2 regions of the Meiothermus sp. CFH 77666 genome follow, and region 1 is predicted to be linked to the other one. Evidence: riboswitches for the same ligand, from Rfam matches in the RefSeq annotation. Region 1 holds a riboswitch; the other holds the start of a gene.
What was found. Region 1 has a riboswitch for S-adenosylmethionine ahead of J3L12_RS13130 (hypothetical protein). Riboswitches for the same ligand answer to the same signal wherever they lie in the genome.
Positions count from the first base shown of each region.

Region 2: another riboswitch for S-adenosylmethionine. It lies ahead of J3L12_RS01205 (PLP-dependent transferase); the one in region 1 lies ahead of J3L12_RS13130 (hypothetical protein).

Region 1 covers NZ_JAGDFV010000027.1:21,966-26,303, reverse strand. The annotation lists gene J3L12_RS13140 (SDR family oxidoreductase) at 1-621, shown strand, start outside; gene J3L12_RS13135 (DUF1653 domain-containing protein) at 676-915, opposite strand; SAM riboswitch class I at 1,324-1,455, shown strand; gene J3L12_RS13130 (hypothetical protein) at 1,581-2,147, shown strand; gene cysC (adenylyl-sulfate kinase) at 2,144-2,680, shown strand; gene J3L12_RS13120 (phosphoadenylyl-sulfate reductase) at 2,731-3,360, shown strand; gene sat (sulfate adenylyltransferase) at 3,443-4,338, shown strand, end outside.
Region 2 covers NZ_JAGDFV010000001.1:264,344-268,681, reverse strand. The annotation lists gene J3L12_RS01220 ((2Fe-2S)-binding protein) at 1-89, opposite strand, end outside; gene J3L12_RS01215 (xanthine dehydrogenase family protein subunit M) at 108-986, opposite strand; gene J3L12_RS01210 (nucleotidyltransferase family protein) at 1,279-2,187, shown strand; SAM riboswitch class I at 2,618-2,794, shown strand; gene J3L12_RS01205 (PLP-dependent transferase) at 2,913-4,205, shown strand; gene metX (homoserine O-acetyltransferase) at 4,234-4,338, shown strand, end outside.

The DNA of each region.
Region 1 (4,338 bases):
GGAGAAGCCCATGCGATTTCCGCCGATATTGCCAGACCGGATGAACTGGAGCGACTGGTGGCTAAGGCCCAGAGTCTGGGAACTGTTGAACTCTTTCTCGGCAACACGGGCGGCCCTAAGCCCGGTGCAGCCCAGCATTTGAAAGCCCAGGACTTTCAGGTTGCTGCCGAGCAGTTGTTGTACCCGATGGTGAATCTGGTGAATGCCTTGCTACCGGGGATGCAGTCGCGGCACTTCGGACGAATCCTCTTTATTACCTCTCTGGCCGTTAAAGAACCCATCGAGAACCTGGCCCTTTCCAACACCCTTCGCGCTGCGCTGACCGGCTATGCCAAAACCCTCGCCAGGGAAGTAGCAGCAGCAGGCATTACGGTCAACACCCTGGGGCCAGGCTATACCCTTACCGAGCGGGTCGAAGAGGTATTTGCTTTCCGTGCCCAGAACCAGGGCATCAGCCTGGAAGCAGCCTATGCCCAGCAGACCACACAAATTCCGGCAGGCCGCATGGCCTCGCCGCAGGAGATAGCCGATGTGGCGGCTTTTTTGTTATCGGCCAGGGCCAGCTATCTGACCGGTCAGGCCATCATGGTAGAGGGCGGGGCCATTCGCGGGCTGTTGTGATGGAACAGGCTTCTTGTACAAGTTGCGGGTGTTTGTAGCAAGACAGGAAGCACTTCATTGTTGTTTGGGGCTCGAGTTTTCCCCCAGGTAGCGAAATCGCGGTACGGGTTTGCCGTCTACTTCCACATCTTCTAAAAACATGGCCAGGGGACGTATCCACAGGGTTTCGGGCTCGACGCCATAACGGGTTTCGTAGACCACATACCACTCCTCGGTTTCGGAATGCCGGGCCAGGCCGTGCACCCAGTAGTGCTTGCCCTTGTAGTGCTGGTACAGGCCTGGTTTGAGCTGCATCGTTACCTCATCGTACTTGTAATGCTTCACCAAAGCGAGACCACCTAGTGGTCTGGCAACAAAGATTTCGATACACGCGAATGTCCCCTCGATGTGACGTACAAAGTAAACTTTGGCAATGACCGGGCTTCAAAACAATCTGTAAAACAAGTTACCAGAGCACCGGTCTTTTGCGATCCAGGCTCAATACAAGTGGCGGCAACGCTTCCTGGAAGGTGGTAAAGCCGCCTTGAATGGACGCAGGGCCGAGACCCAGGGTGCCTTGGAGCAAGAGTACCGCCAGCTCAGCCCTGACTGAAGCAGTTAGGTAGATGAACACCGTCGCCAATAGTTTACAAGTTTTATCAATTATGCTAGCCTACCTTCCATCCCGGCTTTAAGTCGGGATGGGTGCGGCAGCACCCTCGGGTCTTATCCAGAGCAGCGGAGGGAACGGCCCTGCGAAGCTGCGGCAACCCGTAGGGGCTTTCAGCCAGCAATCTGAAGCGTTTCTGCGTAGGTGCCAATTCCGGCCCGGACACCGTCCGGGGAAGATAAGGAGGTTTTTGTGCTGGAAGCTATGTCCAAGTCTCAGATCATGCGTGTGCTTTCGTGTTCCGGGCGCTGTTGTCCTAGCCTCGTCGCTGGCCGTCGGCACTTGGAATCGTCTGCTATGGGAGCACACCATGAACTTGTTGAACCACGAACCCGTTCATAACTTGGGAAAACACCCTTCATCCCTCGAGGCTTTTTCAGCCGCGCAGCGCATCCATGGCGAGGTGCGGCGCTCCGGCATGAGCTACCGCGTGCAGCTTGCTTGGGATGGCAAGCGGCTCGTGGGGCGGCTGGGTGGGGCGATCTTCGGCGAGAACGTGTACCTCGAGGCCCATCAGGGCCAGCTTCTGGGCTCGGTGGCCAGCAGCGGGCGGGCCTTTGCCCTGCATGCTCAGCACGGGGGGAAGCGCCTCCAGCTTCGCCTGGTGGGGGCCGAGCACGGCTCGAGCGCGCAGTTGGAGTTTTCAGAGGATTCAGCCTCGGGCTGGGCCTACCTCGAGGGCGTGGCGCAGCCGGTGGAGGTGAAGTTCGGCCCCACCCGGCTCGACGCCCGCACCGGCTCTGAACAGGAAGTGACGCTGCACCACCCCGGCTTCGCGGCCTGGGTGCTGGCGGCTGTGGCGCTGGTAGCGGACGTGGCGGCCCGCAATGCCTGGCGGGTGCTGCTGGACAGCTACGCGGGTTGGGCCGAAGCATGAGCGGGGTGGTGGTCTGGTTTACCGGGCTTTCCGGCGCAGGCAAGACCACGCTGGCAAAAGCCCTCGAGGTTCACCTCTACGAAGCGGGCCAGAAGGTCGAGCACCTCGATGGCGACGTGGTGCGCGAGCACCTGTCGAAGGGGCTTGGCTTCAGCCGAGAGGACCGCGACACCAACATAAGGCGCATCGGCTTCGTGGCCAACCTGCTAGCCAAGCACGGCGTGATCGTGCTGGTGAGCGCGATCAGCCCCTACCGGGCTACCCGCGAGGAGGTGCTTTCCCAGGCTCCGAGGAAGCTCGAGGTTTTCGTGGACGCGCCGCTGGAGGTGCTGGTTCAGCGCGACGTGAAGGGGCTTTATGCCAGGGCGCTCAGGGGAGAGATCGCCAATTTCACCGGGGTTTCCGATCCCTATGAACCGCCCTTGAACCCCGATCTGCACCTGCGGACTGATCAGCTAAGCCTCCAGGAGAGCCTCGACCGCTTGCTGGGCGCGCTCGAGCGCCTGGGTGTGGAAGTGCGGGTGCGGGCGTGAAGGCATCGAAGGCTTCAACCCCCGATACCTGGGACGCGGGGACCGATCCCATGCTCGTCATTCGATGGGCACTGGAGAATTACCCCGATCTGCTCATGCCCAGCGGGTTCAACCTCAATGGCGTCGTGCTCATCGACCTGGCCGCCAAAGCGGGATACACGGGCGAGGTGGTGTTCGTGGACACCGGTTACCACTTCCCCCAGACGCTGCAAACCCGCGATCGCCTCAAGGAGCGCTACCCACAGCTGCGCTTCGTCACCCTCAGTGCCGGCCTGGAAGAGGAACCCTGGGGGGAAGAGCGCTACCGCAGCGACCCGGATGGTTGTTGCGCGGTGCGCAAGGTCGCTCCCTTGCGGGACTACCTGGCCCTCAAGCGGCCCAGCGCCCTGCTCAATGCCAGGAGCCGCGATCAGGCCTCGACCCGGGCCTTCCTCGGTTTCCTCGAGGAGGGTGAACGCCTGCGCATCAACCCGCTGGCCTACTGGACGCGGGAGCAGCTAGAGGCCTATGCTCGCGAGCACGACTTGCCGGTCAACCCCCTGTACGCCTCGGGCTTCCTGAGCATCGGCTGCTGGCCCTGCACGCGAGCGGTGCGCCCTGGTGAGGACGCGCGGGCGGGCCGCTGGGAGGGCAAGGGCAAGACCGAGTGCGGGCTGTGGATGGGGGAGAAGGCCCTTTAAGCGCAAAGCCAGAGGAAGTAAGGCTCGACGATATGGAAAAGTTGACAAACCTTGTCCACAAAAACCGACCGGAGGTTCGGCCATGAGCCAGTGGAGCCAGGGGCGCATCGCCCCGCACGGCGGAACGCTAGTCAACCGCTTGTTGCAGGCCGATCCTCGCGAATACGCCCATTTCCCCGCCCTCGAGCTCTCCGAGCGCAGCTACGCCGACCTCGAGCTCATCGCCACCGGTGTGTACTCGCCGCTGGAGGGTTTTTTGGGCGAGGCCGACTACAAGAGCGTGGTCGAGCACATGCGCCTCGCCAGCGGCCTGCCCTGGAGCATCCCCATCACCCTAAGCGTGGCGGAGGCCGAGGCCCCGCGTTACCGCAGCACGGTGCGCCTGACCCGAAAGGGTGAGACGGTGGGGCTCTTGGAGGTCGCGGAGCAGTACCGGCCCGACAAGCAAAAGGAAGCCCTCGAGGTCTACCGCACCACCGACCCCGCCCACCCCGGGGTGGCCGCCATCCTGAGCCAGGGCGAGGTCAACCTGGCCGGGCGGGTGAGCCTATTCCGGCTGGATCGGGGGGAGTTTCCCGAGCACCACTACACCCCCCTCGAGACCCGCCGCATCTTCCAGGAGCGTGGCTGGAAGACGGTGGTGGCCTTTCAGACCCGCAACCCCATCCACCGCGCCCACGAGTACCTGCACAAGGTGGCCCTCGAGCACATCGACGGCCTCTTCCTGAACCCCCTGGTGGGTGCTACCAAGGCCGACGACGTGCCTGCGCAGGTGCGGATGGAGGCCTACCGGGTGCTGCTCGCGCGCTACTACCCGAAGGAGCGGGTGCTCCTGGGGGTCTACCCGGCGGCCATGCGCTACGCCGGGCCGCGCGAGGCCATCCTGCACGCCATCAGCCGCAAGAACTACGGCTGCACCCACTTCATCGTCGGGCGCGACCACGCCGGGGTGGGCAGCTACTACGGAACTTACGACGC
Region 2 (4,338 bases), on a different contig from region 1:
CCTGCATCGCGAATGGCGTGGGCCAGCAGGGTGCGGGGTTCTACGTTTAGCTTCTTTTCAACACCATTGATTTTCAGGGTGATTTCCATGCTTTCTCCCTAGCGTCGTCAGGCCACTACCACATTCAAGCGCCGCAGGGCCTTGATCAGACCCCGGCCCACCAGTACCCGGGCCATGTCTTTCTTGTACTCCGCAGACCCCCGTGCGTCGGGGTTGGGGTTGGCGATTTTGCGGGCCTCCTCGGCGGCGGCCCGGATCAGCTCGAGCGTGGGCTTCTGACCCCGCAACAGCTTTTCGCCCTCCACCACCCTCAGCGCCATATGCGCTACCGCCGTGATGCCGATGCCGGCCTCTTTGATGGTTCCATCGGGGTTGAGCTCGATCTGCACGGCGGCAGCAGCGGTGGCGTAATCACCGACCTTGCGTTCAATTTTTTCGTAGGCGCCCGAAGTGAGGGCGTTAGGAGTTGGAAAGCGTGCTTCAATCGCCATTTCCCCTTCGCCAATGGAGGTAGCGAAGCTGTCCACTAAAAATTGATCAATGGCTTCAACTCGAGACCCATTTTTGCCCTGGATAACCATCTGGGCTCGTGCTGCAATCGCGGCAGCGGCCCAGTCGCCGGAGGGGTCGTTGTGGCAGAGCGAACCTACTACCGTACCCCGGAAGCGCACGATGGGGTCGGCCACCACCCTCGAAACATCGCTAATCAGATGATACCTGCTCTGGATGTGTTTGTTGAACTCTACATCGGTGTCACGTACGAGTGCACCCATGCGAAGCATCCCGTTTTCTTCACTGAGATATCCCAGGTTGGGGAGTTTGTTGATATCCACCAGCACGGAGGGTTGGGCCAGGCGGTAGCGCATGGCCGGGATCAGGCTTTGCCCCCCGGCCAGCACCCTGGCATCGTAGCCATGTTCAGCCAGGTGGCTAATGGCCTCCTCGAGGGACATAGGGCGTTTGTACTCAAAGGCCGCAGGTATCATGCAGTCCAACCTCCCTTTTTGCTTTTGACAAGCACCGCTAATCTAAAACCTTGTAGCCCGCTTGAGCATGCTGGAGATTACAGTTTGCACCAGACCTCCGGCTTCGTCTAAGCAAAGGGTAGTCTTGTGGGAGGGGTCTTGCGGATTCTGAAAGGTTAACCTCCGAAGGGTGCAGAGTCCTGGCAGTGTTATTTTGATTTGTGGATCGCCTGAAAGTTTTTCGGAAGGCTCAGCTTTTTTAGCCAGACTACCTAACCTACCCCGACCTGCTTTCTCGGCGAATACCCCGCATATGCCACCGATTGACGCGATCGTGCTCTCTGCCGGCAGGGCCTCGAGGTTTGGGGTTCCCAAGTTCCTGCTGCCCGCCGGGGAGGGCCATATCCTGTTGACTCGGGTACTGGAGCATGCTGCGCGTGTAGCCGATGGCCGAGTTGCAGTGGTTTTGGGTCGCGAGGCCAGGGTTGCACGGTATGCAGTGGAGCGCTGGTTGGAAGGGCAGCCGCCCGAACTGGGCTGCAGGGTTCTCACCGTCCTGAACCGCCATTACCGATTCGGCCAGAGCACCTCTCTGAAAGCGGGTATGCGGGTACTCGCCGAGGCCCAGGGGGTTCTGGTGTTTCTGGCCGACATGCCCGCCCTAACACCGGAAAAACTCGCACAGCTCAAGCAGGCTATCCAGCACCGCGACCCTCGAGCGCTCGCGGTGGCGGCCAGTGAACAGGGCCAGATACGCCCGCCCGTTTTTTTGTCCAGGATGCTTTTTCCAGATGTTCTAAAGCTTCGCGGCGATCTAGGTGCCCGGGCGGTCTTGAAGGCCCATCAAGAAAAGATTGAACGGGTTGAATGGGGTGCTGGGCCCTGGTTTATTGATATTGACGACTGGCAGACCTTCCACGACCTGGCCCATAAACTGAGCTGGGCTAACGAATCATTTGTGCCCATCCCCCATGAGGATGTCCCGGCCTCGGCAATACAATCACGGGTGGATGCGGCTCTGGCTTCAGAAACAGTGCCCTGGCTGGCGCCTGGGCTGCTGTTGCTGGCCGCGAAGAGTGAAACCCGCTGGCTCCAGCTACCCCGAAGTTACCGGGGCGTACAGGGGGTTATCGTGGGCCCGGCCCGTGCCCCGGCTGCTTACCTTGGATTGATCCGCAGAGCCAGCCTGGCGGCCCTGGCAGCAAGCGGTCAGGCCGATTAGAGTGCTCTTCACATATTTTGAGCCATCCGGCTCCAAGAAAACCTTCGCCTGACCACAACAGTGGCCGTCTGTTGAACAGGGCGTATCCCAAAATCGACCCAAACCGCAAATCCCTCAACCCCCTTGGGGGCTGTCATCAATAAGTAGTCATGCTCTAGCAGAAAAACCGTTTGTGCCGTAGGAGCTTCGTCAAATCATTTCAACCCAAGCCTCGAGGTCGTACACAATACCCCACTTACGCTGCTCGTTGTGCGCTGCGAGATTCGGCATTCGCTAAGCAAATCACATCAAGTGAGGCTACGTTGCGGGTTGGTTTTGACTTTGGTTGAATCATGGACACACCCTGCTTAGCACTACGGGTTGACAGAATTCCCCCATCTCTCTACACTCACTGATATCCGCGCCGGGGCGCGGCCACAACCAAAAAGTTCTTTTATCCAGAGCGGCGGAGGGATTCGGCCCTGCGAAGTCGCAGCAACCCACAAAAAAGCCTTTGCTCATCACCAAGGGCCTTTTTGTACGGTGCTAATTCCGGCTCGACTGCTGAATGTTGTAGGCACACAACGTTCGAAACTTGGCATAGTTTGGCAGTCGAGAAAGATAAGAGAAGGGAATGCACGGATCGTGACCCCCTTCCAGCCATAAAAGAACGCCTGGTAGGGGGTTTTGCTTTCAGGCAAAACTCCTACCGAAAGCGCCCCAAATTCACGCGGTAGGAGAGCAGTATGTCGCAAAAACACCGCTTCGAAACCCTTCAACTGCACGCAGGCTACAGCCCCGACCCCACCACCGGCGCCCGCCAGGTGCCCATCTATGCCACTACCTCGTACCAGTTCAAGGATGCCGACCATGCGGCTCGGCTTTTTGCCCTGCAGGAGTTCGGCAACATCTACACCCGCATCATGAACCCCACCACCGATGTGCTGGAAAAGCGCATTGCTGCCCTGGAGGGGGGCGTGGCCGCCCTGGCTACCAGCTCGGGCCATGCGGCGCAGTTTTTAGCCATTACCAACATTGCCCAGGCCGGCGACAACTTTGTGTCCACCCCTAACCTGTATGGCGGCAGCATCAATCAGTTCAAGGTCACGCTGCCCCGCCTGGGGATCGAGAGCCGTTTTACCGATAGCGCCGAGAGCGTGGAGGACTTTATCCGTCTTTCGGACGACAGAACCCGCTTCTGGTACCTGGAGTCGCTGGGCAACCCGGCCCTCAACATCCCCGACTTTGAGCTGATTGCCCAGGCCGCCCAGGAACGAGGCATTGCCCTCTTTGTGGATAACACCTTTGGGCACGGTGGCTACCTCTTCCGCCCGATTGAGTGGGGGGCCAACGTGGTGACCCATTCCGGCACCAAATGGATCGGGGGACATGGCGCGGCCATTGCGGGCCTGATTGTGGACGGAGGCAATTTTGACTGGGGTAACGGGCGCTACCCGCTGGTTACCGAGCCGCAACCGGGTTACCACGGCCTCGAGCTGCACAAGGCTCTGGGCAACCTGGCCTTCATTATCAAGGCCCGCATAGACGGCCTGCGCGACCAGGGGCAGTGCCTGGGGCCATTTGAAGCCTTCCTGTTGCTGCTGGGCCTCGAGACCCTCTCGCTACGCTCAGAGCGCCACGTGGAAAACACCCTGGCCCTGGCCCACTGGCTGCGCGAGCAGGACGAGGTGGCCTGGGTCAACTACCCTGGCCTCGACGATCACCCCAGCTACGCCAAAGCCCAGAAGTACTTCAAGGGCAGGCCGGGCTCGGTGCTTACCTTTGGGCTTAAGGCGGGTTACGAGGCCGCTAAAAACTTCATCAACCGACTCGAGCTGGTATCGCACCTGGCCAACGTAGGCGATACCCGCACCCTGGCCATCCACCCGGCCTCCACCACGCACTCCCAACTCTCCCCCGAAGAGCAGGCCCGTGCAGGCGTGAACCCCGAGCTGGTGCGGCTCAGTGTGGGCTTGGAAGCCCTGGACGACCTCAAGGCCGACCTCAAGCAAGCCCTGACTGCCAGGGTGGGTGTCTGAACCAAAGTCAAGCTCGCTGGAGCCATACATGACCGACCTCCTGATTCAAGAAGCCTGGGGCGACCACGAGGCCCTGTTGATCAAGCCCCCCAAAAGCCGGGGGCGGGTGCCCCCTCCGGTGCCGGCCCAGGCC